4 regions of the Alkalimarinus alittae genome follow, and region 1 is predicted to be linked to each of the others. Evidence: predicted binding sites of a transcription regulator. Region 1 holds the regulator's gene; each other region holds the start of a gene.
The links. Region 1 encodes LexA, which represses DNA repair genes until DNA is damaged. Its sites were predicted from a motif close to TACTGTATNNNNATACAGTA; they were not measured.
Positions count from the first base shown of each region.

Region 1 (7,442 bases):
CGATACTATTGATGCAAACCACTGGCGCTGCTTAAACGACAGTATGTGGAGCCAAGTACCTGCTGTTCAGGTTATGGCATGGCGTCAACTCAAGCAGTTATCAACCGCTGGCGAAAGCTGGGCAAACGATTTGCTTGATATGTTATACCTCGAAGATGATGTAAAAGCATGGGCAGAATCAACGGTTCCCGCTGAAAGCGATGACAGCACAACACCGACGCTAGACAGTAATGGTGCAGTTTTGCAGGCAGGCGATACCGTCACATTAATTAAAGACCTTGATGTAAAAGGCGCAGGATTTACTGCCAAGCGCGGCACAGCTGTTAGAAACATCTCGTTAACGTCAAACCCTGAGCATATCGAAGGGCGCGTTAACGGTACACGAATCGTACTACTGACCTGCTTCCTGAAGAAGTCAAACTAGTCACAACACACATGAGGCAAATTCGAACTGAATTTGCCTCTACCTGACTCATACTTTAACGTCTATCTTATAACTTAAACTGCAACACTCTCACCCCTTAAAACTCAGAGCAAAGATGAATGCGACCCCACAACTATGATGTAGAGCCAGATGCTGGCATGAAATTGCATGTAATAAAAATGCTATTTCCTTATCTTTTAGAGTTTAAAAAGCGCGTCTTCTTGGCATTAAGTTGTTTAGTGTTAGCCAAAGTTGCCAGCATCATTATTCCGTTCATTTTAAAAGACATTGTCGATGCACTAGATGCAAAAGATTTAGGTGCTAGCGCATTACTAGTGGCGCCCTTAGGGCTTGTTGCCGCGTACGGCTTAGCCCGGTTTATGAACGTCGTATTTAATGAAATTAGAGATACGTTATTTGGCCGTGTGACAGAGCGGACGATCAGACGCATAGGTCTTCAAACATTTAGACACCTTCATAAACTTGATATGGATTTTCATATTAATCGCCGTACCGGTGGATTATCGAGAGATATCGAGCGAGGCACTACAGGCATCAACATGCTGATGCGCTTTTTAGTGTTCAACATATTCCCTACTTTATTTGAAGTTTTGATGGTTATCGGCCTACTCTTCTACAACTACGGCATTAGCTTTGCCCTGATTATTTTATTATCTGTTGTTGCATACGTCGCTTATTCTATTGTGGCGACAGACTTGCGCACTCGCTTCGTTAGAGAGGTCAACAAGGCAGACTCTGCATCCAATTCGAGAGCTATAGATAGCCTGCTTAACTATGAGACGGTTAAATACTTTACCAACGAAACATACGAGTCGAATCGCTATGACGAAAACCTAGCAACGTGGGAGCACGCGAAACGAAAAAACCGACTCACTATGTTTGCATTAAATGGTGGCCAGGCATTAATCATCGCCGTAGCGACCACCAGTATGCTCGCACTCGCAGCCCTACGCGTCGCAGATGGCACCATGAGTATTGGTGATTTTGTATTAATAAACGCATTTATGATGCAGATTTTCATTCCGCTTAATTTTTTAGGTTTTGTCTATCGCGAAATAAAAGGATCATTAGCAAACATCGAGCAGATGTTTGAACTACTCAAAAAGCAGCCCAAAATAACGGACTCAAAAGATGCAGAAGACCTTGCACTCGCGAATGCGGAGCTTGCATTTAACAATGTATCTTTTCACTACAATTCTGAAAGGCCAATCATTAAAAATGTTAGCTTTACCGTTAGAGAAGGCGAAAAAGTAGCATTAGTGGGTGAAAGTGGCTCAGGTAAATCGACACTGGTAAAGCTGCTCTTTCGTTTTTACGACTGCAACCAAGGGTCAATCACCATTAATGGCAAAGATTTGCGTGATGTAACACAACAATCGTTAAGAAAAGCCATCGGAATTGTCCCCCAAGATACAGTACTTTTTAATGACACTATTTTAGAAAACGTACGCTATGGAAACGTAGACGCTAGCGACGAAGAGGTGTTAAAAGCTATTAGCTTAGCGCACCTAGATGACTTTATTAGTCAGCTGCCCAAAGGTGTCTTAACGACTGTTGGCGAACGAGGCCTTAAATTGTCTGGTGGTGAAAAACAGCGCGTGGCAATAGCCAGAACCATTCTAAAACACCCACCTATTCTGGTCTTCGATGAAGCAACCTCTTCACTCGATAGCCGATCAGAGCAGGCGATTTTAGAAGCAATAAAAGAAGTATCAGAAGGATATACCAGTTTGGTAATTGCTCACCGCTTATCAACCGTCGTCGATGCCGATAAGATTATTCTATTGAACCATGGGGAACTAGCCGAGCAAGGCACCCACGAGCAGCTATTAGCACTGAATGGTCAGTATGCTAAGTTATGGCGCATTCAGCAAAAAGAGCGTGAGTAATAACATAGGTGTATCGACCCATTCAAAATGGTGCGTTAAAAAGCAGGCCTTAACCCCCTGCTTTTTTGACCACCCAGCCATACTTTTTGAGCTCTTCAACTAAACGTTCGCGGTGATCACCCTGTATTTCTATCACCCTATCTTTAATCGCTCCGCCAACCCCACATTTCTGCTTCAAATTTTTGGCTAGATCTTTTAGCTCTTTGGCCTCAAGCGGCACACCGGTAATGAGTGTAACGCCCTTTCCTTTTCGCCCCTTCGTCTCTCTTGAGACTCTTACGACGCCATCGCCTGCTTCAATACCGCTTTTTTCATTACACCGACACCGAGAAACGGACTCACCGCACCCAGGACACATTTTTCCGAATTCGGTTGAGAATACCAAACCACCTGATTCTCTGCTTTTTCTAGACATAAAATGAAAACCTGACATTTAAACCTGAAGCTCGTATTCTATTTTAATTCCTGTTAATTTCCTAATAGGCATTAATTAACAAAAAGATCTCTTATTTCATTTAATTAAAGGAATAAACATGATTCACACAGCAGGTCAAAAGCACATACGCAGCCTAGGTATATTATTATCAGCCACCTTGCTTACCGCCTGTACTGGGACCCGGCCAGTAGATATAGGCATCTTAGATAACCAACTGACACCTTGCCCTGATAGCCCTAACTGCGTGAGCAGTTACGAAGATAAAAAAGACGAGACTCACTATATTGATGCACTTGTGATTAAAGGAGACAACCCACAGCAAGCATGGTCTTCATTGCAGTCATTAATAAAGCAAAACAGCAACGCCGAGATCATTAAACAAGATGATCACTATATTTATGCAGAATACACAAGCAGTATTATGAGGTTTGTAGACGACACCGAATTCTTACTAGACAAAGAAAACAACCGTGTACAACTTCGCTCTGCGTCCCGCTTAGGCCATAAAGACTTTGGCGTTAATCGTGAGCGCCTTGAAGCAATAAGAGCAGAACTACAAAAGCAAAACATCGTTAATTAAGCATATTACTCCGGCCATCATAAGGCCGGAGTCTATCCTGTTTCTCTCAATCATCAATTTATCTATTTATCTATTTATCTATTTAAAATAATTGTTTGTTCATGTTTACTTTTTAAAAAATACTGTATACATTTACATGTACTGTATAAAGACACATGAATAAGCGGCCGTTATGATTAAATTAACCAATAGACAAACTGAAGTTTTAAACCTGATTCAACGTAACATTGAAGAAACAGGCTACCCACCTACTCGCGCTGAAATCGCAAAAGAGTTAGGGTTTCGTTCAGCTAATGCCGCAGAAGAACATATTAAGGCACTAGCCAAAAAGGGCGCACTTGAAATTGTTCCAGGTGCAAGCCGGGGTATTCGTTTACCCGAGCACCACAAACCCGGAATCCCTATCGTTGGTCAAGTGGCCGCAGGTAACCCTATTTTGGCTCAAGAAAACATTGAAGATTACTGTAGCCTTCAACCAAACTTTTTTGCGCCAAGCGCCGACTATTTTTTGCGTGTTAAGGGCATGAGTATGAAGGATATCGGGATTCTGGACGGAGACCTACTGGCCGTACATAAAACCGAACAAGCTCGTAACGGACAAATAGTCGTTGCCCGAATAGACGACGAAGTCACCGTAAAACGCTTTCAAAAAAACAAACATGAAGTTCAGCTAATTGCAGAGAATGAAGAATTTGAACCTATCGTTATTGACCTTAGAGAACAAGCGCTCTTTATCGAGGGTTTAGGCGTAGGGGTTATCAGAAAGGAAAATTTATCATGAAACAAATGAGCTTTTATGATGAGCAACCCGCTATTGAACCTGAGCAAGGCTTGTATGCAGTTGAAGATAATGCGGCGGAGCTTGCAGTAGCGCTGCAAGCGCCTGCTCAAACGGCTACTGCACCTAGTGCTGGAAATGTGACCGAAATTATATTATCGCCAGAGCAAGCTGAAAACTTTCAGATGCTTCTACCAATGATGACACAATTGAATCAAGAGAATCGTTGGTTGGCCTGGATTGACCCGCCACAAAGCTTACTTAATCGCTGGCAACAACAGTCTGGTATTATCGCAAATCAAATAATGATTTTAAGATCAACCGAGTCAAAGTCTACACTTGACCTTACGCTACAAGCACTGTCAGCGGGTACCTGCCATGCAGTGATCGCATGGACTAACAAGCTCACTAAAAATGATTTCCGTTTGTTAGAGGCCGCATCAGCCAAAGGAAGTAGCCACGGCCTCGTGATGAGATATAGATAAAGGGTTTGACTATCCTTTAATGAACCGTTCTAAACTCTTCTTCTATATCACTTTCAGCTATTTGTTTTGATATCACGCCTACGGTCTGAATGCCTGCATTAATCATTGATTTCGCAACCGTTACGTTATGCTCTTTCAAGAACTCTTTTGCATCTTTCGAGAAAGTAATGGTGACTAACGCATCCCCATCTTCATCTGCTTTTTGTAAAGCAAAATCGCCATTGGGTAATTCTATAATTTCTAAAAACGCACTACTCATAAAACAAACAGCCCTGAATTCATATGGATTTCAAAAGAAACTGGATACACTTTCTAAAAATTAATGTAACACTCAATTAATAAATTGTTGCCAGAGTATACTACTAAACCCCTTTAAAATCCTCACCATTCAGACATTCTCGACCTTAGGTCTTCTAAGTAACTTTTAAACTCACCTAAAATGCGTTTTAAGTTTTCGATTGAATCAACTTCAGTAGCAGCACCTGATGTCGCGATCAATGCATTGGATGCAAGATCCTGCTCTTCACTTGCGGGCTCACGGCTTTTAGGCAGCCTGACTAATAAATCGTTTTTTCTTAAATCTGACACCCAGCTGCCTTGAACCTTTGAAAGTTCTGTCAAATATTCAATTTCAGGGAGCTCATTGCCTATCTCGCTGACTAAGCGCTCAAGTGTCATTGATAAGTCAGAAGGTCGTTGGTGATATTCCGCCAATTCATTAACTAAACTACTCCACGCTGCGCTCATCAATAAAATTGATGATTGCTTGTGTGACTCATCGCGAGGTTTAAAAACGGCTGTTGACGCTAAATTGAATTCTTGCCAAGCTTGTAGCTGTATATCTGCAAGGTATAACTTTTGTGAAGTCTGAGATTGCCATTTATTCATTGCTGCTACTTTTCGCCTCGAAGTCGTTAACCTACATGAGATATTACGGATTATTATACGTAATAATGTGTTATTACAAAAAAAAATGCAGTTACAACTCGAAACATACAGATTTTTCAAAATAAAGTACTATTATAGGTAATAACTTTTAACGAACTATCAGCAAGTTATAGCTTGCAGTAGATAAATACAATTAATAAAGACTTATTAGTAAGCATGCGAGGCCGTAGATATATGAAATTATCCAAACTGGTTACAGCTGTAGCAGTCCTGACTCTGTCAGCATCAAGCAGCTTAGCCCTAGCAAAAGTTGATGAAGCTACAGCCAAACGGCTAAAAAATGATTTAACACCTGTTGGAGCTGAAAGATATGGCAACTCCGAAGGTACGATACCTGCATGGGATGGCGGTATCAAAGAAATTCCAGCTAATTATGAAGAAGGTCAGTTTCACCCTGATCCTTTCGAAAGCGACAAAATGTTGTTTAAAATAAATAAAAGCAACATGGCGCAATATGAAAAGCACTTAACCGAAGGCCAAAAAGCGCTGTTAACACAATATGCGCCTGGTTATGAAATCCCCGTTTACCCAAGTCATCGTTCAGCATCTTACCCTGAGCGCATATATGAAAAGCTATATGAAAATGCGCTTGGAGCAGAACTGCTCGAGAATGCCAATGGCGTAAAGAGCACCATTGCAACAAGCCCTTTTCCGATACCCGCAAACGGTGTTGAAGTTATTTGGAACCACATTCTTCGCTTTAGAGGCGAACAGTACGAATATAGAGCCGCGTTTGTAACCCCAACAAAAGATGGTTCATACACCCCCATATTGACTAACTATGGATATTACTTTGCCTATGCTGAGCCCGGCATTACGCTAGAAGAGATTGATAACAAAATTTTCTATTTGAAAACCAAAATAGTCAGCCCTGCAAAATTAGCAGGTACGCTTACATTAGTACATGAGACATTAGATCAGGTACGCTCACCACGAAAAGCCTGGAGATACCAAGCAGGTGAAAGGCGCTTACGACGAGTACCAAACCTAGCTTATGGAACGGACTTACCATCAACAGCGAGTCTGCGTACCGTTGATCAAAAAGACATGTATAACGGCGCGCCCAACCAATATAGCTGGGAGCTGCAAGGCAAAAAGGAAATTTATATTCCTTACAACTCATATAAACTTAATAAAGCCAGTGAGGATGCAGAAAACGTTATTAGACCGTCACATATCAACCAAGACCTAACACGCTACGAGCTTCACAGAGTTTGGGTCGTAGAAGGCAAATTAAGAGAAGGCCTAAACCACGTTTATCATAAAAGACGATTCTACTTTGATGAAGATACTTGGCAGATTGTGCTAGCAGAAGATTATAATGAGGATGGAGAACTTTGGAGAGTATCTGAAGCCCATACCATTAATAATTATCAAGTACCTGCAACATGGATTGCAGTAGAGCTTACCTACGACTTAAAAGCTGAAAGATACTATTTAGATGGTGTAGATAAGCAAGGGCCAGTTAACTACAACCCTGATTTTAAGCGTCGTGAATTCACAACGTCCGCTGCACGCAGAGAAGCTAAGCGATAAACCGTTCATCCGCGTAGTTATTAACAATCTCCCTATTAAAGGCAGCCATCTGGCTGTCTTTTTCCGTTTGTTACCCCCCTTTCCTCTATTTTCGACTTGCCCCTAGCCGGTTATTGATCTTTACTTACTCTAACACCCCATATTAATGGCGTCAGTGGCTATGGCTCACCTAAGACTGGCTATGCTTCTATGAACGTCAAATCGGGCATCATTCAAAAAGAGCAAAATACTAACAATGACAACACCCGTCTTAATTTGTGACGACTCTAGCGTTGCCAGAAAGCAAATGGCTCGCTCCTTACCAGCTGATTGGGATATCGAAATCAGTTACGCTGTTCATGGTCA
Region 1 covers NZ_CP100390.1:2,665,372-2,672,813, forward strand. The annotation lists gene NKI27_RS12165 (PhnA domain-containing protein) at 1-424, shown strand, start outside; gene NKI27_RS12170 (ABCB family ABC transporter ATP-binding protein/permease) at 544-2,334, shown strand; gene NKI27_RS12175 (translation initiation factor Sui1) at 2,384-2,749, opposite strand; gene NKI27_RS12180 (DUF1499 domain-containing protein) at 2,868-3,350, shown strand; gene lexA (transcriptional repressor LexA) at 3,523-4,131, shown strand; gene NKI27_RS12190 (cell division inhibitor SulA) at 4,128-4,613, shown strand; gene NKI27_RS12195 (hypothetical protein) at 4,630-4,872, opposite strand; gene NKI27_RS12200 (DUF6586 family protein) at 4,995-5,501, opposite strand; gene NKI27_RS12205 (DUF1329 domain-containing protein) at 5,736-7,097, shown strand; gene NKI27_RS12210 (response regulator) at 7,333-7,442, shown strand, end outside.

Region 2 (7,442 bases), 1.9 Mb from region 1:
TCTAAACAATATCAAAAGCAAACGTAATAGATTAGGTGTGACCAAGAGAGGGGCAGGTTTATGGTGCTCATGGCTTCTAGCCAGTGCGTGCCTGTTGTTAACGCCCGCCGCGTCAGCAGAGCCACTTAAGCTCGCTACTGCCAGTTGGCCGCCTTACATAGGTAAAGACCTCCCTAAAAAAGGGATGGCGGTTGATATCGTTACCCAGGCGTTTAGCCAAGCGGGTGTAGAAACTAGCGTGGTGATACTGGCTTCTTGGGATGATGTCAGAGAAGGCGTAGAGTCGGGTGTGTATGACGTGATTTTGGGATATTGGTACTCTGATGAACGCGCTCGATTTCATAGCTATAGTGATGCGTTTATGACTAATCGACTTAACTTTGTGAAGCGGAAAGGGAGCGGCATAACGTACCAATCCCTTGCAGACTTAGAAGGTTTAATGATCGCGACAGTACATAACTACGCCTATGGGGATGAGTTTGAGACTTACCCTGGCATATACCAAGTTAAAAGTAATCATGTGATACAGATATTGCTAACCTTGTTAGAGGGACGGGCCGATCTTGCGTTAGGTGATGTGAACGTTATCACGCATGAGCTGCACAGTTATATGCCCAGCAAATTGAAAGAGATAGAAATATTGCCTAACCCACTGTCCGAAAAAGGGCTTCATATAACCGTGAGCCTATATAATAAAAATGGTAGCAACATATTAAAGACTTTTAATCGACAAATCGCAGATATGCGTTCAAAAGGTGAAATAGCATCAATTATTGATGCACATACACCGGGTTATTAATTTCTCCTCTTGCTTTGGACTACACTTTAGATCAGTACCTTATTTATAAGTGAGTTTGATTAGGAGGCTATTATGCAACTATCAGAAGATGCGCTTACCAATCACGAAGTGACTATTTGCCTTAATGGCGGTGCAGTTTTGGGCCCCTTTAACGCGACATGGAGCAAAGAAGATAGTGGCGATGTTAGAGCGCTAAGTCGAGAGTTTGATGAATACCTTAAAGGTGAAAATCAGGCTCGTTTCAAGTACCACCTTCATGACACCTACACCAATGCGGTACACACCCTGATTCTTCGGTTTGAAAATGTAACGGCTATTTATGACCATGTAAAGCTGCGCGATCAAAATAACAAACAGTGACAAACTGTAGCTGTTTTGGTGTAGATGGGAAAATTAAATACGTTAAGCTGTAAGCACATTTATTCTCCATTGTTCCTGCGAATAGAGGCTTGCTGTTTACTATATGTCTACGCTAAGTGTTGGTGGAATCTTATTATTATTTTGTCTGATCGTGCCTATGGGGTTACACCTATATAAGCGCTATCAGGATGCACAAGTAGAAAAAATGCGTCGAGTCGCACAGCTGACGCACGCCTATCGTCTTACCCAGCGTTTTTTACATCAAATACCGAATCAATACTTAACGCGAGAGTCTAAATTATTATTGTTAGAACGGGCTATTTTCTTTTTGAATAAGCTAAAAAAAGAGATCCCCACTAGCCAGTTGGTAATGACAAAGTTGTTACGTAACCAAACGATGTATGATGCGTTACAAGAACATTATATCAAACCAGCCTCAACGGTTATTAACTCGGCGATTGAAGCGCGTGATGCACAAATCAATTTATCTGATTTTAGTCGATTTGTTGAAATCCAGTTTCGAGTTAACGCAATTGAAAAAGCGCTAGCAATGGAGGTTTTAAACCAAGCTAATTGGTTTTCGGTGCAATGCTTAACAGATTTTTATCGTGCTCAAAGTCAAAAGGCCTCAAATGAAGGTGAGTTTAGATTAGCCATCCATCATCTCAATAATGAAATGAGTGAGTTTAAAAAGCACACGGGGGTTGAGAGAGCTGAGCTGGGCGTACAGGAATGTGTAGCGCTCATTAGTGAAAATAGACAATTACTTGAAGCCCAAGAAGATACCCATGAAAAGGGTGATCAGCCATCAGATGACGTTAAACCCGTAGAAAATGTCTTATTAATGAAGGATTGGGATGCTACCGATGATGAGGTTGTGCAACGTAAGAAAAAGCAACTCTATGGATAGTTGCTTTCTCTCAGTATCGACGTAAAAAAGCGTTAGGCTGTATTCTTTTTCGAGCTAATTGACTCAACATTTCCTTTGTCTTCATCAATGTTTGCCAATATCTCTGGTTTACCTTTGAGGGCTGTTATCATTTCATCTTTGTAGTCTGCGATTAGAAGGCCAATCTGTTCGGCCTTTTCTTCATCAAGTCCTACGATGCGAGCCTCTAAGAATACCCGTAGATTTTCAGCGAACTCGAGTTTTTTATCTAAGGCGTCAGCTTCTTTTTTGTCGGTGAAGGTGCGCTTTTCAGGATCTCGATCAGACATATATAACGTGGTTACCGCCATTATTTGCTCCGGTACTGTATAAATAATCAGTTAATAGTATCTGGGGCTCGCCATATTTTCAACTGTTTAGTGATGATTGTTCGTTTAGGCGTAGATAGAATAAAAAATACAGATGTGGTTAAATAATGATCAGTTGAACTATATTTAGAGCAACACTTAAGATAACTGCGGATAAAGCACTGAATTGATAGCAACCGTATGTATAGGTAGGGCTCTCACCTAATTGAAGAGGGTTGATGTAGTGTGGAGGCGAACATGGCTATTTCAATGAATAGTCCTACGGGCGTAACCAGTAACCCTGTATCTAATAGCAATGTTAACACCCCGTATAACCGTATTAGCACTGGCCAACGAATTAACAGTGCTGCCGATGACGCTGCGGGGCTAGCTATTTCTAATAAAATGGCAACGCAATTAGGTGGGTTAAATACGGCTATACGAAATGCTGGAGATGGTATTTCTTTAGTGCAAGTGGAGACTGGCGCGCTCACTAGCGTTAACGCAAATCTTCAGCGAATGAGAGAGCTCTCGGTACAAGCAGGAAACGGTGCGTTAAACGCCAGTGATCGAAAGGCACTACAGAAAGAAGCCGACCAACTATTGGACGATACAAAAAACATACTTGAAACCAGTAGCTTTAATGGTAAGCAGTTATTGAATAGCGATACTACGCAGCCGTTTCAGGTAGGGCCTAATGTATCTGATGTAGTTTCAATAGAGGGTAAAAATATACAAGGGCTATTAGAGCAGGCTGACTTATTTGATCTTGATTTGACTACACCTGATGCTGCTTCACATGCTATCGGCGTACTGGACGTCTCATTAACGACAATCAGTGAAAGAAGCGCCGAGCTAGGTGCTGTCGCTAACAGGTTTGAGTCAACGATCAATAATCTGCAAGACGCACGTATTAACACGGCAGAAGCGAGAAGTCGGATTGCTGATGCAGATATTGCCAAAGAAGCCTCTGATTTGGCGGCGAACCAGATTAAAAATCAGGTTCAAATAGCCATACAGGCACAAGCGAATAGCAGTCGAGGGCTAGTACTTCAGCTCTTAACCTAACGAAAAAAGCAGCGCTAGGCGCTGCTGGTGGGTGAATATAAATATTGCTCTCAAGCGTATATTCCTTTTGATTGAATGCGGCTAATTCGCAAAATACATAGCGCTGAAATAGGCCTCCATTTCTTTCATGTATTCTGCTTCACAAGGATGCGTTAGCGTGAATAATAGGCTACCTTCTTTTACTCGTTTCATAATCATCTCTCCGATGTTTAAAATTTCTGATTACTTAGAAAAGCGTGTAATTAGAAGCACTGAGTGGAGAGGCTTTGATTACGACTAGGTTAGTGAAAGCTCCCACGCCAATGTTTCTTACATGTTAGATAATGCATTACCTGTACCACTTTTTAGGTATTAGATTAAGTGTCGATAAAATACATCAAAATCAATAGGATGACGTTATTGGTTGGGTTTTCACGATGTTTTCAAGGGAGTATTTAAAACAGCTAGGCGCTTAGTAATGGTGCATTGAACGTTAAAGTGCTCAAAAATTGAGCAGCCGATACGGCGGGCTTTTTGTAACGCACCGCCATGACTGGTGACATTAAGTGTTGCGTATTAAACGTTAGATAACAGAAAACGTTAGCCCTGCATTTTGCTCTAAACGGTCAATAAAACGTTGATCGAACACGGTGGCAGTGGTCCAAAAACCACCTGCTTTTTCATCTTTGCTAATATCTTGAACAAGGCTAATACCGGCTTGCGCCAACATTTTAGAGGTAGAGCCATAGCCTGGGTCACGGTCACCCGTTACTTTGGTTCTTATGGTTTCGCCGTTATCTGTTTTGCCGATAAAACGAATATCATAAAAGCCTTTTTCCTGATCACTTGGGCTAGGGCCTTCGCCAGGTTTAGGAAGTATGTAGTTTTCCAATAGCCAACGTGTGGGCTTGATGGCTGCGCCGACTAGAAATAAGCCTAGGCCTACGCCGAAACCGCTAGCTGTTAAACGTCCTTTAGTGCCCTTGCCCATGAGCATGGACTCGTCATATTTAAAGGATGAGCCATAAGCGTTGCCGCTTAAGGCATTACTGCGATGCACTACGCGGGTATTGATTCCTGCCATGATAAATGGGCCTGCCCATTGCCCTGACTCGCTGTCGAGCTCAGGTGTCGATACATTGTGTTGGCGTGCGGTAAATTGATGGCCATCTGGGCAAATAGAGTAGGGGTTAGCAAGTTCTTTGCGCAAGGCTTTGCTCTTGGCCGCTTCTTTGGTGATATTAATCATGCTTGCAATAGTGCCGCCAGAGGCCGCCCCTCGCATGGCTTTAACGCGCATTCTAATTGATGTGCAAGGCGCACCAAGCTGATTAAGCGACTGCTGCTGAAGGTGAAACACCCCCATGTCAGAAGGGATCGAGTCAAATCCGCAGCAATGTACAATACGCGCGCCTGTTTTCTGTGCTTTTTTCTCATATTGGCTGATCATTCGTTTAACCCATTGCACTTCGCCAGTTAAGTCGCAGTAGTCTGTGCCTGTCTCAGCACAAACCTTTACCAACGGCTCACCAAACAATGCATAAGGACCAACGGTAGAGATTATGACCTTGGTTTTTTCGCATAAGCGGGTTAAAGCCGTTTCATCGGCTGCATCTGCGGTTAAAAGCGTTAAGTTATCTGCTGTATTACCTAAACTACTTTTAAGGGTTTTGAGTTTGCTTAGTGAGCGTCCTGCAGCAGCCCATTTTATATCGCTATCTACACCGTATTGATCGTTTAAATAGCGACATAATATTTGACCTACAAAGCTGGTTGCGCCAAATATGATTAGATCGAATTGTTGGTTGCTCATAGTAATCCTTGAAAAACGAAAAAGCGGTTTATAAATATCTAACTAGTGAGGTTGGCTTATTTTAGCGTGTTCACCTAACGTACTGATGTTGTATCGGGCGCTAGGTCGCTGACCATTACGGCATCTCTACCTGAGACTTTAACTTTGTACATTAATTTGTCGGCAGAGGCTAAAAGTCTCTCAAGAAGCCGCTCTGCGTTCTCTTCAAAACCAGAAGGCTTATCCAGGCAGACTAAACCAAAGCTTGCCGTAATGGCCACCTTAAGATCATTGTGTTTGATCTCAATGTTGTTGATAGCGTTTCGCAATCGATCGGCTAAAACGTGTGCGTACTCAGCATCGGTCGCATGCAGTAAAATAACAAACTCTTCCCCTCCATAGCGACAAATAAGCTCACCTTCTCGGCAGGTCTCTTTGGTGGTGGACGCGATGGCCTTTAGTACCAAATCTCCAACATTGTGCCCGTACTGATCATTGATATCTTTAAAATGATCGATGTCGAATAACAGCAGTGATAGTGGGCGATTAAAACGAATAGCTTTTGAAAGTTCGGTGGTGGCTAACTCTGCAAATGACCGCCTATTTAAAAGTGAGGTTAAGAAATCCTCTCGCGCCAATTTCTCAAGCTGCTTTTTGCTTGAATGTAGCTCTTTGGTTCGGTGCTCGACTTCGGCTTCTAGGTGTTCTGTTAGTGCTGCGAGTGCTATTTGTTGCTTCCAATCTTGCACAAGGTAAATGGCCAGCGAGGCCAGTGAAAAGGAGATTAAGCCCCATTGGCCTGAGCGGCCTATCCAAGTGATAAGGTTGTGAGCACTAAGCATGTCGAGTAGTAGCGAGATAAAAAGCGTTAGTATGCCAAAAATCATGATAACGCCTGGCAGGTCAAGCGTCTTAAATTGCTGATAACAGCCAATAACTAACGCCAACACCAATAGAATGAACAACACATCAAAGTAAGGGTAGGCATTGATGAAGTTAAACTCTGTAAAGGCAGAAAGAGCAGCAACGACCAACACAAAAAGGCTAGATGCCACTAATACGCCATAGGCTACTTTGGGGGTTTTATCTTTCAGCCAGGCTATGATGATACCTGATAGAAAAACAGGGATTAAAAAATAGCAAAATGCAGCAATATAGCGCCAGTTTAAGGGGCTGAACCAAACAACCTGGCTTAGCTCATTTTCGGCAAACATCATGATGGCCAAATTAAACGAAAGTAGTCCAGTGCTAATAGCGGTACTGCTGTCTTTTTTGATTGAGCCCATTATTGTGCTAATGATGCCCACTAATAGAACAATAAGGATAAAAGATAACCCCATGATCCCGCGGGTATAGACTTCATTCAATAAGCTAAATCGGTCGCCAATAGCGACCGCCCCAGATAAACCAATATAAGGGTAATCGGAGTATATTCGGAGATATAAAGGGTGGTCTTGGTAGTCATCGGGTAAGCGGATAATATGCCACGGCCATCCTTCGAACTGGCTATTACCTTCAGCATCGATTTCGCCAAAATGGTAAATCTGTTGATTGTTTTGGAAGGCTTGAAACGTAAGGTCAACGCTATTAATAAATAGGTAAGGGTCGCGCCACGCCTTAGTGGGTAAATCTATTTTAAGCCAAACAATATTCTCATCGGTCCGACCAGGTATATCACTGGGCGAAGTGGTGGGCTTCCATAATACTGTACTATCACGCCACTGGCCGGTTACTGGGTTTTTAGGTAAATCTCCCCAGTGGTATGACCATCCCCCAGAAATAAGCTCTCTTTTGGGTGCCGTGTTACTCTCTTGCGCCAGAGAAGAGCCAATAACTATGCTATAGAATGCAAAAACTGTAAGGAAAAATCCGACAGTTTTTCGAACATTAAGTAAAAGCATTAGGGAGCTTGTTAACCTTTGTCGTACTGTGGTTGAGTGCTTCCGCAGTGATTAAGGTGCTAGCGGAAGAATATTTATTATAAGAGTTAGCATATAAATTATAGCTAAACTAATAGAGTGTGCTGTGAAAATCAATGCGCTTTAAAGAATATTGTTCAATTGTACATATAAATGATAGCGTTCACAGAATGGTGTTATTCGCCTTTACATCACTCATATCTGGGGTAATATTCTTGGTATATGTTATCGCTGAACACTTGCAGGCGCTGATAATTCTTCGTACAGACGGTACAAAGTTATGGAAACC
Region 2 covers NZ_CP100390.1:728,067-735,508, forward strand. The annotation lists gene NKI27_RS03205 (WS/DGAT domain-containing protein) at 1-27, shown strand, start outside; gene NKI27_RS03210 (substrate-binding periplasmic protein) at 1-799, shown strand, start outside; gene NKI27_RS03215 (hypothetical protein) at 872-1,159, shown strand; gene NKI27_RS03220 (hypothetical protein) at 1,263-2,069, shown strand; gene NKI27_RS03225 (YebG family protein) at 2,102-2,398, opposite strand; gene NKI27_RS03230 (flagellin N-terminal helical domain-containing protein) at 2,654-3,463, shown strand; gene NKI27_RS03235 (saccharopine dehydrogenase family protein) at 4,026-5,255, opposite strand; gene NKI27_RS03240 (sensor domain-containing diguanylate cyclase) at 5,330-7,135, opposite strand; gene NKI27_RS03245 (DUF2156 domain-containing protein) at 7,434-7,442, shown strand, end outside.
Region 2: a site for LexA is predicted at 2,411-2,430, ahead of NKI27_RS03225 (YebG family protein). Genes of this name have one in related genera too.

Region 3 (7,442 bases), 310 kb from region 1:
TTATTACCCAAACTTGAAATAATCCCTATCCCTGTGATCACAGCACGTTTCATTGACTCTTCCTCAAGTAGTATTACTTAATAGCCATTACCGTCTAATAGTAACGACAACAAACGCATTAGCTAACGGCATTCATACCAACAACAGGAATCAGCCCCGTTCTTATATTTTCTGCGCTATAAATTTCGGTGCCATCAACATACACTGAGCCATCTGCAATTCCCATTACAATATCCTTCCTAAATACTCGGCGAATATGAATGTGGTAGCGAATGGACGAGGCTTCAGGGAGCACCTCACCAAAAAAACGCACACCACCTATACCTAAAGCTCGCCCCTTACCTTCGTATCCGGCCCATGCTAAATAAAACCCTAACCCTTGACAAAGTGCATCAACACCTAAACAGCCTGGCATTATAGGGTCACCCGGAAAGTGACATTTAAAAAACCACAAATCTGGTAACACATCAAATTCTGCTATCAGCTCACCCTTGTTATATTTTCCACCTGTTGACGAGACATAAACAATACGATCAATCATCCTCATTTTACCTTGAGGTAACTGCATAGCGGGTGGATTAGCCAGATTAAACATGGCATCTAATTCAGGTTGAGAGTAACTCGTTTGTTGTAACATGACACAACGTCCTATAGCGTTTCTTCGTTTCTAATGAATAACAACCATTAACACTAAACAGTGTTACGTTTTTACGACACACACTATAGGGCTCAAATTTTTAATTCTCTTGACCCATTGTCCCAATCATTTGACATCTTGTATCAGCTAACACCAAAGTATGAGAAAGCAAATGGACTCGGTAACCCCTTTCCGATTACTATTGCAATGTAGGTCGGGCTTCAACCCGACAAAGGTGCTCTTACTTAACATTTGTTGGAATACCCTCTACAAAAGTACGCCTAACGTTTTGGTTTTTGAAAAATCTCATTAAATAGTTATCGTTCACAAATATAAGACAGCTTGGACACTTCTGCATTTATGACCACAACATCTAATGAAACGTCTCTAGAATCATCCTTAATGCAGCCATGGCTTGAGGAATTTGATCAAATAAGAGAATTCTTTGACGAAGAAGTTCATTCATCAGTGCAAAGGCTTTGCTCAGATAATTCATTCTTGAATTTGCTCACTGAGTTTTTCACGCAGGCTCAGACAAACCCAGGCCTCGACAGTTTAAGCGCCACCTTGCGACAAACATTACGTGACCTTAATAAAGTGAGCAGCATTAAAGAGCTTCAGCTGTTAGCCAACAAAATTGCCTCACCTATTATTGAAAACTCCATTACGCACCTAAGTTTTAGTGGGCTAGACCATCTTTCAACCGACAGTCATTATCTGTTTATCTCTAATCACCGAGATATTTTGATGGACCCATTACTCTTAAACGTTTTATTGCATAAACACCAGCACAACACAGCCCACTGTGCGATCGGCGACAATTTGCTAAAGAATAATATTGCACTTGAGTTCGCATTACTTAATAAGTGTTTTAAGATCTTACGGTCTATCACATCGCCAAGAGAAATACTTAAGGCGATGAAACTCCAGTCGGCTTATATTCGACACCTCAGTTTTAATCGCGCGTCAAATATCTGGATTGCTCAAAAGGAAGGTCGTTCAAAAGACAACTTAGATAAAACTAACCCAGCGCTTATTAAAATGCTTGGATTAGCAAAACCAAAAGAAACCCCTTTTGGTGAGTATATTGACCAACTAAAAATTGTCCCCGTCAGTTTCTCTTACGAGTGGGACCCTTGCGATATAGATAAAGCTACAGAGCTAGAAATAACAGAGCGCCAAGGCCACTACCAAAAGCAAGCGATAGAAGATTTAACCGCGGTTAAAAAAGGGTTATTTGGCTCAAAAGGGCGTGTGCATGTCCACTTTGGAAGTGAACTTTTAGGGGGAAAATTAAAAGAACTCAATCATACTGAAATTGCCGATTGTATCGACAAATCGATTCTTCAAAATCGGTTAACATTCCCCGTTAATTATGCCGCTAAAGGTGCACTTTCAACATTAGCGATAAACACCCCAACATTTCAACCTCTCGCTATGAAGACACGCTTTTCTAGCGAAGATATTGATGAAGCTGCAAGGGAATTAGAACGAAGATTAAAGGACTGCACGCCAGAAGTACGTCGAAGAGTACTTCTAAATTATGCAGCCCACTCGGTAGACTAGACTAAGAAAACGTTTCACCTAAAGGTCATTACCCTGATTATCTTTAGGTCTACTGGTATTTTTATCTGGCGGATTAACATAGTAGCGCTGCTGATCGATTTCTTTCACCTCAGGGTCAGTTATATCATGCCCCTTCTTGCCTCGCTTTAACCAAAAAACAAATGCAGCTCCTACCACTAACAATAATAACCACTTAAGCATACTGCCTCCTAAATATACTCGCGCCTACTTTTACTACTCACACCAAGCAACAATAGTCAGCAGGCCGTTTAACCTCATTAAAACTAAAGGTTAGCCTAAAACAAAAAATGCGCTAAAGTCTTTTGGACTTATGCGCATTTTAGGGGTTCTAACATTGGTACGATATAGGTACAAGTATATAGAGGACTTAAGCATCTAATCCGGCGCTTAAACCCACATACGGTACTTAAAACCAAATACTTTAGATTTCTAAAGTTTTAGATTTCTATTTGCTCCATCGCTTCTTCTTTTTCTGCTGCTGTAGCAGGCTTTGGCATCAACTGCTCACGAATAAGCCCTTCAATTTCAGTGGCGATTTCAGGATGCTCTTCTAAATAAACAGCTGAGTTTGCTTTACCTTGACCAATTTTATCGCCTTTATATGAGTACCAAGCGCCGGCCTTATCAACAAGCCCACACTTAACGCCCATATCGATCACTTCACCCATATGGTAGATACCTTTACCATACATAATCTGGAATTCAGCCTGTTTGAAAGGAGGTGCAACCTTGTTCTTAACCACTTTAACTCGAGTTTCGTTACCTACAATCTCGTCACCTACTTTAACGGCACCCGTACGACGAATATCCAAGCGAACAGATGAGTAAAATTTAAGTGCATTACCACCGGTTGTGGTTTCAGGGTTACCAAACATCACACCAATTTTCATACGAATTTGGTTAATGAAGATACACAGGCAATTAGCATTTTTGATATTACCCGTAATCTTACGCAGCGCTTGTGACATTAAACGTGCCTGCAAGCCAACGTGATGGTCTCCCATTTCGCCTTCTATTTCAGCTTTAGGGGTTAATGCGGCAACAGAGTCAACTATAATTACTTCAACCGCACCAGAACGTACTAACATGTCAGCTATTTCAAGTGCTTGCTCACCAGTATCTGGTTGAGAAACCAAAAGCTCATCAACGTTAACGCCTAGCTTTTCAGCATAGTCTGGGTCAAGCGCGTGCTCAGCATCAATAAACGCACAGGTCTTACCTTGCTTTTGGGCTTCAGCCACGACTTGCAAGGTTAGTGTTGTTTTACCTGAACTTTCAGGGCCGTAGATTTCAACAATACGACCATAAGGAAGCCCACCAATGCCTAACGCGACATCAAGCCCCAAAGAACCTGTAGAAACAGCAGGCATCGCTTCACGGGGTTGATCCCCCATTTTCATGACAGCGCCTTTACCAAACTGTCTTTCAATTTGTGATAATGCTGCGGTAAGCGCCTTCTTTTTGTTATCGTCCATTGGTGACCTCTAAAAACGGTTTAAGTAAAACACTGAATCTGTAAAACACTGTATATTTGGTCAGTATTATTCCACAATTTTTTTTATCTGCAAAGCCTTTTAACTGAAGTTTAATTTATCCACCCTTCTTCTCTTTATATCTCTATGATTTCACGTAAAATTGCCGTTCGTTTTTTTATACAGGGTAATACGCTTACATCATGGCTAACTCGAAAGGTACAACACAACAACACACCCCAATGATGCAACAATACCATCGACTTAAAGCAGACCATCCTAATGAGTTGCTGTTTTATCGTATGGGGGATTTTTACGAGTTATTTTATGATGATGCCAAAAGAGCCTCTGAACTTTTGGACATTACGCTGACAGCCAGAGGACAATCAGCCGGTCAGCCGATACCTATGTCCGGCATCCCTTACCATGCTGCAGAAGGCTATATTGCCCGCATCGTAAAAGCAGGCATATCGGTAGCGATTTGTGAGCAAGTGGGTGACCCTGCGACTAGCAAGGGCCCCGTTGAAAGAAAAGTCGTTCGCGTGGTAACCCCAGGCACACTCACCGATGAAGCATTTCTTGAAGAACGAAAAGACAACCTACTGACGGCCGTTCACTTTGCAGAAGAGTCATTTGGTATTGCCACGCTAGACATTAGTTGTGGCCGCTTTAATGTACTTGAGGTCGATAGCCTTGAAGCATTACAAGGCGAACTTCAGCGACTTCAACCCGCCGAGCTATTAGTCAGTGAAGAGTTCCCCTACTCACACGTGATTGCAAACATTAAAGGTCTAAGACGTCAGCCACCATGGAACTTTGAACTAGAAACAGCACAACGCGTCTTAACCAAGCAGTTGCAAACAAAAGATCTTACCGGCTTTGGCTGTGATGATTTAACACTTGCCATTCAAGCCGCCGGTTGTTTGTTGCAATATGCGCGTGAAACTCAGCGTAATAACCTGCCACATATTAGGCAGTTAAACCGCGAACGACGTGAAGAAAGCGTGATTCTAGATGCCACCAGTCATCGTAACCTTGAAATAGACACTAACATCATGGGTGGCCACCTCCATACCCTAGCATGGGTTATGGATAAAACATCCACCGCAATGGGAAGCCGCCTGCTAAGACGATGGTTAAACCGTCCTCTGCGCGACCAAGGGCAGATTAATGACCGACAAGATGCCGTTAAAGCACTGCTAAATGAATACTATTACGAAAATGTTCAAGATCAGCTTAAGAAAATTGGTGATATTGAGCGCATTCTTTCGCGCGTTGCACTAGGGTCAGCACGCCCTCGGGATTTTGCCCGTCTAAGAGACACTTTTGCCATATTGCCTGATTTGCAATCCACGCTGGCTGATATCAATTCAACTCAAATTAAACGCTTATCAAAAGAGATTCGAGAGTATCCAGACTTAGCCGACTTACTTGAGCGCGCCATTATCGAAAACCCGCCGGTCATCATTCGTGACGGCGGCGTTATTAAAGATGGCTACGATACAGAGTTAGATGAACTACGTTCACTCAGCGAAAATGCGGGACAGTTTCTGGTCGATCTAGAAAATAGAGAAAAAGAACGTACTGGTATTTCAACACTAAAAGTGGGTTACAACCGCGTACATGGTTACTTTATTGAAATTAGCAAAGCCCAATCTGACCAGGCTCCCACTGAGTATATCAGGCGGCAAACACTTAAAAATGCCGAACGTTTTATTACGCCTGAGCTAAAAGAGTTTGAAGATAAAGCACTCAGTAGTAAGAGCCGTGCACTAAGCCGAGAGAAGGCATTATACGAAGCATTGATTACGCAATTAGCAGAACAGTTGATGCCTCTGCAGATTACCGCTCAAGCTATTTCAGAGTTAGACGTACTGGCCAACTTTGCCGAACGAGCACAAACACTAAACCTCACCGCACCCGAGATTAGTGCTAAACCCGGCCTGTTAATTGAAGATGGCCGCCATCCCGTTATAGAGCAGCTACTTGATGCGCCTTTTGTACCCAATGATCTTCATTTAGATACCGAGCGGCGCATGTTGATTATCACAGGCCCAAATATGGGCGGTAAGTCTACCTATATGCGTCAAGTTGCATTAATCGTACTGCTCTCTGGCACCGGCAGCTTTGTGCCCGCTAACCGCGCAGTTATAGGCCCGGTCGATCGAATATTTACCCGTATGGGTTCTTCGGATGATATCGCCGGTGGTCGCTCAACCTTTATGGTCGAAATGACAGAAACGGCCAATATTCTTCATAACGCAACAGAAAATAGTTTAGTACTGATGGATGAAGTCGGCCGAGGAACCAGTACTTTTGATGGTTTATCATTAGCATGGGCTAGTGCAGAGCATTTAGCGAAAAGAATAAAAGCCTACACCTTGTTTGCTACGCATTATTTTGAACTTACAACATTACCCGATCAGTTAGATAACGCGGTGAATGTTCACCTCACGGCCACCGAGCACGACGATTCTATCGTTTTCTTACATACTGTCCACGAAGGCCCTGCAAGCCAGAGCTATGGACTACAGGTTGCTAAACTCGCAGGCGTACCCCACTCAGTTATCCAAAATGCAAGACAACAACTCAGTATGCTAGAGGCGTCAGACAGCAAAACACCTGTTGCGCCAACACTTAATACGTCTGATGCTATTGGGGGTAACCAGTATGCTCCAGATACATCTCTTCAGTCTGATATGTTTGCCGTGATGGAACCCAGCGCAGTAGATGCCGCGGTAAAAGATATTGACCCCGATAGCCTAACACCTAGGCAGGCGTTGGAAGAATTGTATCGTTTAAAAGGTTTATTGAGCTAATTTAGTGCAGTTTTTGGCAGGCAACGACATATTGACTTGCCTGCTTACCGGTCAAGCCATACAATATGCCCCTAATTTTTTGAATCCGAAATAGATTTAACCATTAAGCTCAAGAATTGACCAAGCTGGGGAGCAAATAATGACATTTATTGTTACCGATAACTGTGTGAAATGTAAGTACACTGATTGCGTTGAAGTATGCCCAGTCGATTGTTTTTATGAAGGGCCAAACTTCCTCGTCATTGATCCTGATGAGTGTATTGACTGTGCGCTATGTGAGCCAGAGTGCCCTGCAAACGCCATTTTTTCTGAAGATGAATTGCCGGCAGATCAAGTGCAGTACGTAGAAATCAACGCAGAGCTTTGCCAAACCTGGCCTAACATCACTGAGCAGAAAGACCCGCTTCCTGATGCAGCTGAATGGGATGGTGTTGAGAACAAATTGCAATATTTAGAGCGATAAGTACCCATCAATCGCGACTTAGAGCAGCTCCTACAAATGCGCAATGAACCGGCATCATTTCTGTAGGAGCGCCACTTTGGCCTGATTTTGACCTCAAAACCCCACTCAAGTACCTTAAATCAGATCTTTTAACCCCACGTTTGTCCGATTCAACATTAAACACTCTCGCACAGGCCGAAAACTTCTTCGGTGAATAGCCGTCACGCCATGCTCTTTAATCGCTTTCATATGAACCGCGGTGGGATAACCTTTATGACCTGCAAAGCCATATTCAGGATACGTTTTATCGAGCGCGACCATCTCCCTATCTCGCGTAACTTTTGCCAGAATTGAAGCCGCACTAATAGCCGCAACACGGCTATCACCCTTAACAACAGTCTCATTTGGAATACTAAGAGCGGGGCTCTTATTACCATCTATGAGCGCGTACTCAGGCGTTACAGGCAAGCTTTCTACTGCACGCT
Region 3 covers NZ_CP100390.1:2,974,800-2,982,241, forward strand. The annotation lists gene NKI27_RS13490 (beta-ketoacyl synthase N-terminal-like domain-containing protein) at 1-53, opposite strand, end outside; gene fabA (bifunctional 3-hydroxydecanoyl-ACP dehydratase/trans-2-decenoyl-ACP isomerase) at 119-637, opposite strand; gene NKI27_RS13500 (1-acyl-sn-glycerol-3-phosphate acyltransferase) at 998-2,203, shown strand; gene NKI27_RS13505 (hypothetical protein) at 2,222-2,404, opposite strand; gene recA (recombinase RecA) at 2,662-3,699, opposite strand; gene mutS (DNA mismatch repair protein MutS) at 3,897-6,515, shown strand; gene fdxA (ferredoxin FdxA) at 6,655-6,978, shown strand; gene rnhB (ribonuclease HII) at 7,093-7,442, opposite strand, start outside.
Region 3: a site for LexA is predicted at 3,746-3,765, ahead of recA (recombinase RecA). Genes of this name have one in related genera too.

Region 4 (7,442 bases), 1.1 Mb from region 1:
CGACATCGACACCTAGCATATACTTAAACCGCAACGACCACATTAATAATATCGTCTTCCATACACCGTGTTTTTCCCATCGACGGCTATCTGTGGTGACAGGTATCTTAATGCAATAAGGGCGGCTAATTTTTTTAAGTTTTTGGGTTAGCGCAACGTCTTCCATCAGCGGTTGCTGGGGGAATCGGCCTACCCGTTCAAAATAGGCTTTTCTAACAAATATCGCCTGATCTCCTGTCGCGATACCCGTTAGCATCGAACGCCAATTCATCATAGATTCAACCACTCGATACATCTTTTTATCGCCAGACAAACGCACATTAAATCGGCCCCAAATACTCGTCGATTCGATGAAGGCTTTAAGTAAATTAACACTATTGCCGGGGAGTACCGTATCGGCATGAAGGAACAGCATCGCAGTAAAGCGTGCAACGTCTGCCCCCGCATTCATTTGAGTCGCTCGTCCTTTGGGTGCGTCGACCCAGCAGTCTACCAAGTGATTACATTCAGACTTGGTGTTATCACGACTCCCACCATCTGCAACAATCACCTCTGCACCGTACAGTCTCAACAACTGTAGTGCTTTTAATGATTTCTTGATGGTTTTTTCTTCATTAAGCGTAGGGATAATAATACTAATACGCAGCTGCATTAATTTTACTCCAGCGATCCACCACAACTACTACCCTGACCTGCAGTACATCCATAACAATGGTTAGCCACTACTATAGGACGTCCTTCCATATTTTGCTGCAATAATTCAGATAAATGCGTACGATCAGAAGCAATTTTATTATCTGGGTTAACCAGCGGCATCTCTAACATTTGATTAAAATCACAATCATAGACATACCCTTGCCAATCAATACTGATAAGGTTGCGGCACATAACAGAGTTTAGATTTTGCTCTAGGTAAGCGCCCTTTAGCAACCCCATATAATTATTAAACTCGCCTTTTGATAAAAGCACACTACCAAATCGGCTAATAGGCATATTGGTAATAGAAAATAACTGATTAAACGCAATAGTAAAACGGTCAAATAACTCCCGCTTATAATCTAACTCTAACTGCTGTTGAGGAGGCGGAAGAAAAGCGCCACCGGGGTTATACACTAAATTCAATATCAGACCGCTACCTTCAACACCGTACCCTAATTTATTGAGACGCAAAAGTGCTTCGATACTGCCATCATAAACACCTTTCCCGCGCTGTTTATCTACGTTTTCTTCGCTGTAACAAGGCATAGAGGCGACGACCTCTACTTGATTATCCGCTAAAAACTGCGCCATATCCTCGTAACCAGGCTCAAGTAAAATCGTCAAGTTGCATCGATCAATTACAGTGACATTACGCTTGCGGGCTTCGAGCACCAAATAGCGAAACTCAGGATTCATTTCCGGCGCGCCGCCCGTTAAGTCAAGCGTTTTGATATTTTGTGCGTCTATAAACTGCAGAAGAATATCGACTGTTTTTCGATCCATCATCTCTGTTCGATTAGGGCCTGCAGCGACGTGACAATGCGTACAACTTAGATTGCACTTGTAACCTAGATTTACTTGAAGGGTATGTAGTTCTGCTCTTCTGATTTCAGGAAAATCAGACAACAAAAGCATCGGTCGGGTATCAAGCATAGCTAACCTTATTGTTTATATAATTTAGTTAGCAGTGAGACTACCAGAATTCCAATTAGTTCAACACCATGAAGCAAGTTCTCTGTTCTCATTTTGCATTAACTCAAGCACATTCGCCTCAAGAATTCGATAACCAACATTACCGTACAGTTTTTGCCTACCACCATTTAAAGAATATGTTGGACTGCCTTCAATATTTAGACTTTCTTTAAGCTCCATATCTCGACACAATGCAGCGATAGCCGCTCCATTGTTAAGTCGCTCATCAACCGCCTCTACAGGAATACTTAACCTCTTCGCAATCTCAAACAGTACATCATGTTTCGATACATCTTTAACCTCTACAAAAAAGGCCAAACGAACATGCCAAACAAACGCTTCACACAGTGTACGCCCATCATAAGCCTCAACATGCTGAGAGCTAATAACGCCTTCTTCTTCAAGTAACTGAACCGCTTTTATAAAACAATGAGTCGATGCAGATGACTTTGGCCGAGAAGTCTTCCAAACAGCCTTGTTAATCTCAACATGCGGGAAGGACTCACACACATCCACGACATGGTCAGAAAACCCATCAAAGCCTCCCCTATCTTTCCAACCCTCACCGATACGATGTTCCGTACACCCAAACGTTGGTGTAAAGTGATGTTTGATATCAACACCGTCACCAAACTGAGTACGGAGCTCATCGAGCTTAACTTGTGCCACATAAGCCCAGACACACAACACATCTGAGTAGTGAGAAATCAATACTGGTTTACTCATCTTAATGCCCGTGTTTATGAACCGTGAAAGTGATTTTTAATATCTTCAAACGAGGCGCTAATTAGATGAACATTTTTATACCCCATATTCCTCAACGATTTAGCAGAAAGAGCAGCCCTTCCTCCCGTACCGCAATGAAGTAAAATGCAACGATCAGGGTCATCACACAGCTCAGGCATTTTCATCTCTAAAACTCCACGAGGTATGTTGATAAAGCCTTCAACCGAATCAAGGCTGTGCTCAGCCGGTTCTCGTACGTCAATTAACAGCGGTTTTTCACACTGCCCAACCAACTTCAATGACTCGACAACTGTTAAACAGTGCTCACCCATTTTTGCCTCTGCCACAATATCTGATAGCTGTTTTATCATAATTTACCCTCTTATTAATATCTATATAACTATACAGATATCATAGCTGATACCCAATGAAAAGCCTTTCCTATAAGCATGGCATAAAAATAAGAATTTAATACACGTCACAGCTAAATAAGCACGGCTAAGTCCTTGAGAAATAGCATTCATGACGCTATCATACGCCTTCTTTAGTGCCCCGATGGCACAGCTGGATAGCGCGGCCCCCTCCTAAGGGGCAGGTCACAGGTTCGACTCCTGTTCGGGGCACCATTTTCTTCTTTATTTTCAGTTTAATTACGTGTTGCTGTTCAACATGGCCGATCACGTAAATCTGAACGTCCTCCTCCCCTATTTGCATATATAGACCAATATTAAACGTTGATTTCTTATGCATTCAGGCTTTAAAAGTATCACCTTTATCTCAACATTCGCTTTTAGGGCGGACACATAGGTCTGCCCCTACATTTTTCGATATTCACAGGATTGGGGCAGGTCTCGCATTTTGCACAAGAATCCCCCCCACATAGTAAATCTGTCGAGCCTCAAAATAGAATATTTATAATTGCTATTTATCTAATAATAGGGCTATTATAGGACTGTCCATCCATACAGTGTTATATTAAATATGAACGTTACGCCTTTATGCATTTTACACTCTACATTTAAGTCAACTAATGAGGTGCTATCTGTACTGAGTCGTCGTCTTGCGTGCGGTTTTCCGTCTCCTGCGGATGATTATTCTGAAAGTATACCTAGCCTTAACGAACTGCTTATCAAGCATCCTGCTGCGACTATTCTAGCCAAAGCCGAAGGTGATTCTATGATTGAAAGAGGTATCCTTGATGGCTCTCTCTTAATTATTGATCGTTCCATTCGACCTGAAGATGACAGCACGATTGTTGCGTCCATCGCAGGTGAGTTGACCGTTAAGGTTTTAGATTTAAAGAATAAAATTTTAAGACCCGCCAACCCCAAGCACCCACCGATTCCCTTACCTGAGGATATTGATGTTATGTGTGAAGGCGTGGTGACGTACTGTATTTCACCTCAAAAGAATTTTGCTTTTTCATGCTAGCACTTGTCGACTGCAACGCCTGTTATGCGAGTTGCGAACAAATATTTAGGCCTGATTTGAGAGGCAAGCCGATTGTTGTGTTATCCAATAATGATGGCTGCATTGTTACGCGTAATGCTCAAGCAAAAGCATTAGGGGTTCCGGGGCTGGTTCCCTACTTTAAAATTAAGCCTTTACTAGAGCATCATCAGGTTCATATTTTTAGCAGTAACTACGAATTATACGGCGATATTTCGGCACGGTTAATGGGCTTGTTGGCGACGCTGGGTGACCGCATTGAAATATACAGTATTGACGAGGCTTTTCTTGAGCTTAACGGGTTTAGTGATGTTATTAGCCATGGTCAACTAATTAAGAAGCTTGCATGGCAACATCAACGGATGCCTGTATGTGTTGGTATCGCTGAAACAAAAACATTGGCAAAATTGGCTAATCACATTGCAAAAAAATCAAACAAACTAAATGGTGTCTGCCGAGTCTCCAATCTTCATAAATGGGAAAACGTCTTTAAAAAAATAGCCGTAGATAAGGTCTGGGGAGTTGGCTCTAGACTCGCCAAAAGGCTTAACCTGTTTAAAATATACTCTGTTCATGACCTTAAAAGACAACCCCCAAAACGCATTAGGAAAGAATTTGGCGTTACATTAGAGCGAACCGTACTCGAATTAAATGAGGTGCCGTGTTTCGATTTAGAAACCCAACCACAACCCAAAAAAGAAGTGTTTTGCAGTCGGTCTTTTTCTAAGAAAATAACATCTAAACAAGCGATAAAAGAAAGTGTCGCACATTACGCCAATAGAGCGGCTGAGAAATTACGGCAGCAAAACGGGCTCACTAAAAGAATCTATGTGACCATTCAAACATCTCGTTATTCAGACCACCCCTACAGCAACAGTGTTACTCTTCCACTGCCTTACCCGACTAACGACAGCCGAATAATTATTAGTACCGCGACGGAAGCATCAGATTCATTATTTCGTGAGGGTTATGGATATGCGCGAGCAGGTGTTGGTTTACTTGAGCTAACCAATAGTAAGTATTATCAAAATGACTTCTTTCAGAGTGATTCTGAACGATCTGTAAAGCTGATGACGATGATCGACCAAATGAATAAACGGTATGGCCATGGCAGTGTATTTTTTGCAAGACAAGGAATAAAAAGGGGGTGGTCAATGGCGCGTAGCTTTAAATCTCCGGCTTACACAACCCGAATATCAGATTTACCTGTGGTTAAAATATAAGCGTAATATCTCGATAGAGAAACAACACCTTAAACAAAGAGTCTTTAATTAAACCCTTAGAATTAGGCATCAAAAGGGTGAAACCGCAAACAAGGGCAAACTTGTAGCCTGCCCTATCGGAAGGTGTTTAGTGCCCGTATACAAGCATGTCAGCCTGAATTACAAAGTCGGTAAAGTACACTTCACCTATACTAGGCCTGCTGCCAAATTGCACATGCGGCATGTCGATATCCATTCTTAAATCAACATTAGTAACCGCTAAACCGGCACTGCCCGTTAAGTTACTATTACCTGCTGAGAGGTCTGCCGACACACTTGCAAAGCCAAAGCTACCCACTGAATCTGAACCACGAGTATTATGGATTTTTAGATCTCTGAGTTTTAAACCTGCAAAATTAAATAACACAATTAGGTCGCCGTTATCCCAGTTCATATCTAGGTCGTCTACCCGAAAAAAGGCATCAACTTCAACTTTTGAATCTGAAACTGACAAGTTGCCGTTGGCAGTATCTGAGTAAGTATTGGTTCCATTTCTAATAACGATATCTGCAGGCCCGAGACGCCCTTGCATGTTGATATCTGAGAACATGAGTGAACCGCGTGCGGTTGCTGTGCCTGGGCTATAAGTGCTTTGTGCATATTCAACTGAGCCAACGGTCAACTCAAAGTCGGTGGCTGTTTTGTAAGCATCTAGATTCTGGCTTGCAGTATTTGACGCCAGTACACCGGGGTCTGTTGCATCTACATGTATAACCAAGTCACCATCATTGAACGTTTTACCGAACAATCCGCCACCTTGATCATATTTTGCGACAGCATCTGCCACATCTGCATCAGCAGTACTCACTAAACCTTGATCTGCCCACTCAGCCATACGGGAAAAGCCATGACCCAATGTTTCATTGTTACCAGACACATCGACTGTCATTAAAATGTTGTCTAACGCAGTTCCACCGATCCCCCCCAAGAACATATCTCTGACGAGTAAATAGCCGCCATCTTGATAGGCTATTTCGCCAATATTAACCTTGGCTTCCAACTCGATAGAAATCCCTGCCTGCCCCGTTACACCACCCATTGTTTCGTCATCTAGTGTTTTCATTTGCGAGAACGAGGGTTGTGCGGTTAACAGCGCGACTGCAGCTCCTAGATAGACTGTTCGGCGTTTCATGATAGTTTCCCTGTGGACATAATTTTTATTAGTATATTTTTCACTTTAGGATACTGCTTACTGCACGACAAAACTGAGAACTGCGTCACCCCTACTTACATTTATTAACATTACAAACACAGTAGTTCTACTCGCATCATGACTGAAAGTTCAACACTATTTATTTTACTTAAATGTCGGCACAACCATACAAATAATGGCCTACCTTTTGCTTTATCTATCATCAGTAATCGATATAGACAGTATGGAGGCCAAAAATATGTCACTTATCAGCAACGAGATTGCATACCAAATACCCCAAGACCTCTCACGTTCAACGCTGTTGAATCCTGAGAAAAGCGAGGTAAATAGCACCCCGGCCAACGATATCCTACCGGCTGACGCGGTTAATTTAAGATTGAGTGAAGGGTTTCAATCAGCGCCTAAGAAAATATCAGTCAATGAATATAAGGATGCAGTGGGGAAAGATACTGCCTTTATAAAAGAAACACTTAGGAACAAACTTGCCGAAGTTGGGATGAACCCCGAGATGAGGTTGGAAATATCCCGCGATCTATTTGGGAATTTTCAAGCTAAAGGAAACGGTATTCCTAGCGCTATGGAGCAAGTTAATAAAGACCTCACAAATAACAAAGCATTCCATGAAGCATTTAATAGGTTAAGTACAGACCAACCAACACTAAATTATGTCGATAATGTCGTTAAAGTGGCTAATGCCTACGGCGTACATAACAATGTATTTTCAAGCCTTGTTAGTGCGACACCCGATAACAATGGGCTTTCTGATATCGCCCATCGCTATGATGCACTTAAATCTAACGTAGTCAGCATGCAAAAGCCTGACGACCAGATTCAAGAGACACAAGAAGATGAGCAGTTTCGATTTATTCTTAATGGTTAACGCGCCTCGTTAACCATTAAACACTTTATGTTCTAAAAGGCTCTGGGTCACCTTTACCCTCTCGCACAATGTGAGGAACATCATCGGTTAATTTCACCACAGTCGTTGGCTCAAAACCACAGAAACCGCCATCAATCACTAGGTCAACCTCATGCTCGAGCATACTTCTAATCTCGTATGGGTCAGTCATAGGCGTGTCGTCACCCGGCAGTATCAACGTCGTGCTCATCAGTGGCGCATTAAGCTCTTCTAATAACGCTAAGGCAATATTGTTTTCTGGCACTCTCATGCCAATCTCACG
Region 4 covers NZ_CP100390.1:1,608,981-1,616,422, reverse strand. The annotation lists gene NKI27_RS07330 (TIGR04283 family arsenosugar biosynthesis glycosyltransferase) at 1-652, opposite strand, end outside; gene arsS (arsenosugar biosynthesis radical SAM (seleno)protein ArsS) at 658-1,632, opposite strand; gene NKI27_RS07320 (DsbA family oxidoreductase) at 1,693-2,397, opposite strand; gene NKI27_RS07315 (rhodanese-like domain-containing protein) at 2,412-2,768, opposite strand; tRNA gene NKI27_RS07310 (tRNA-Arg) at 2,947-3,023, shown strand; gene NKI27_RS07305 (LexA family protein) at 3,379-3,828, shown strand; gene NKI27_RS07300 (Y-family DNA polymerase) at 3,822-5,069, shown strand; gene NKI27_RS07295 (DUF6160 family protein) at 5,197-6,240, opposite strand; gene NKI27_RS07290 (hypothetical protein) at 6,500-7,141, shown strand; gene NKI27_RS07285 (L-threonylcarbamoyladenylate synthase) at 7,167-7,442, opposite strand, start outside.
Region 4: a site for LexA is predicted at 3,348-3,367, ahead of NKI27_RS07305 (LexA family protein). Genes of this name have one in related genera too.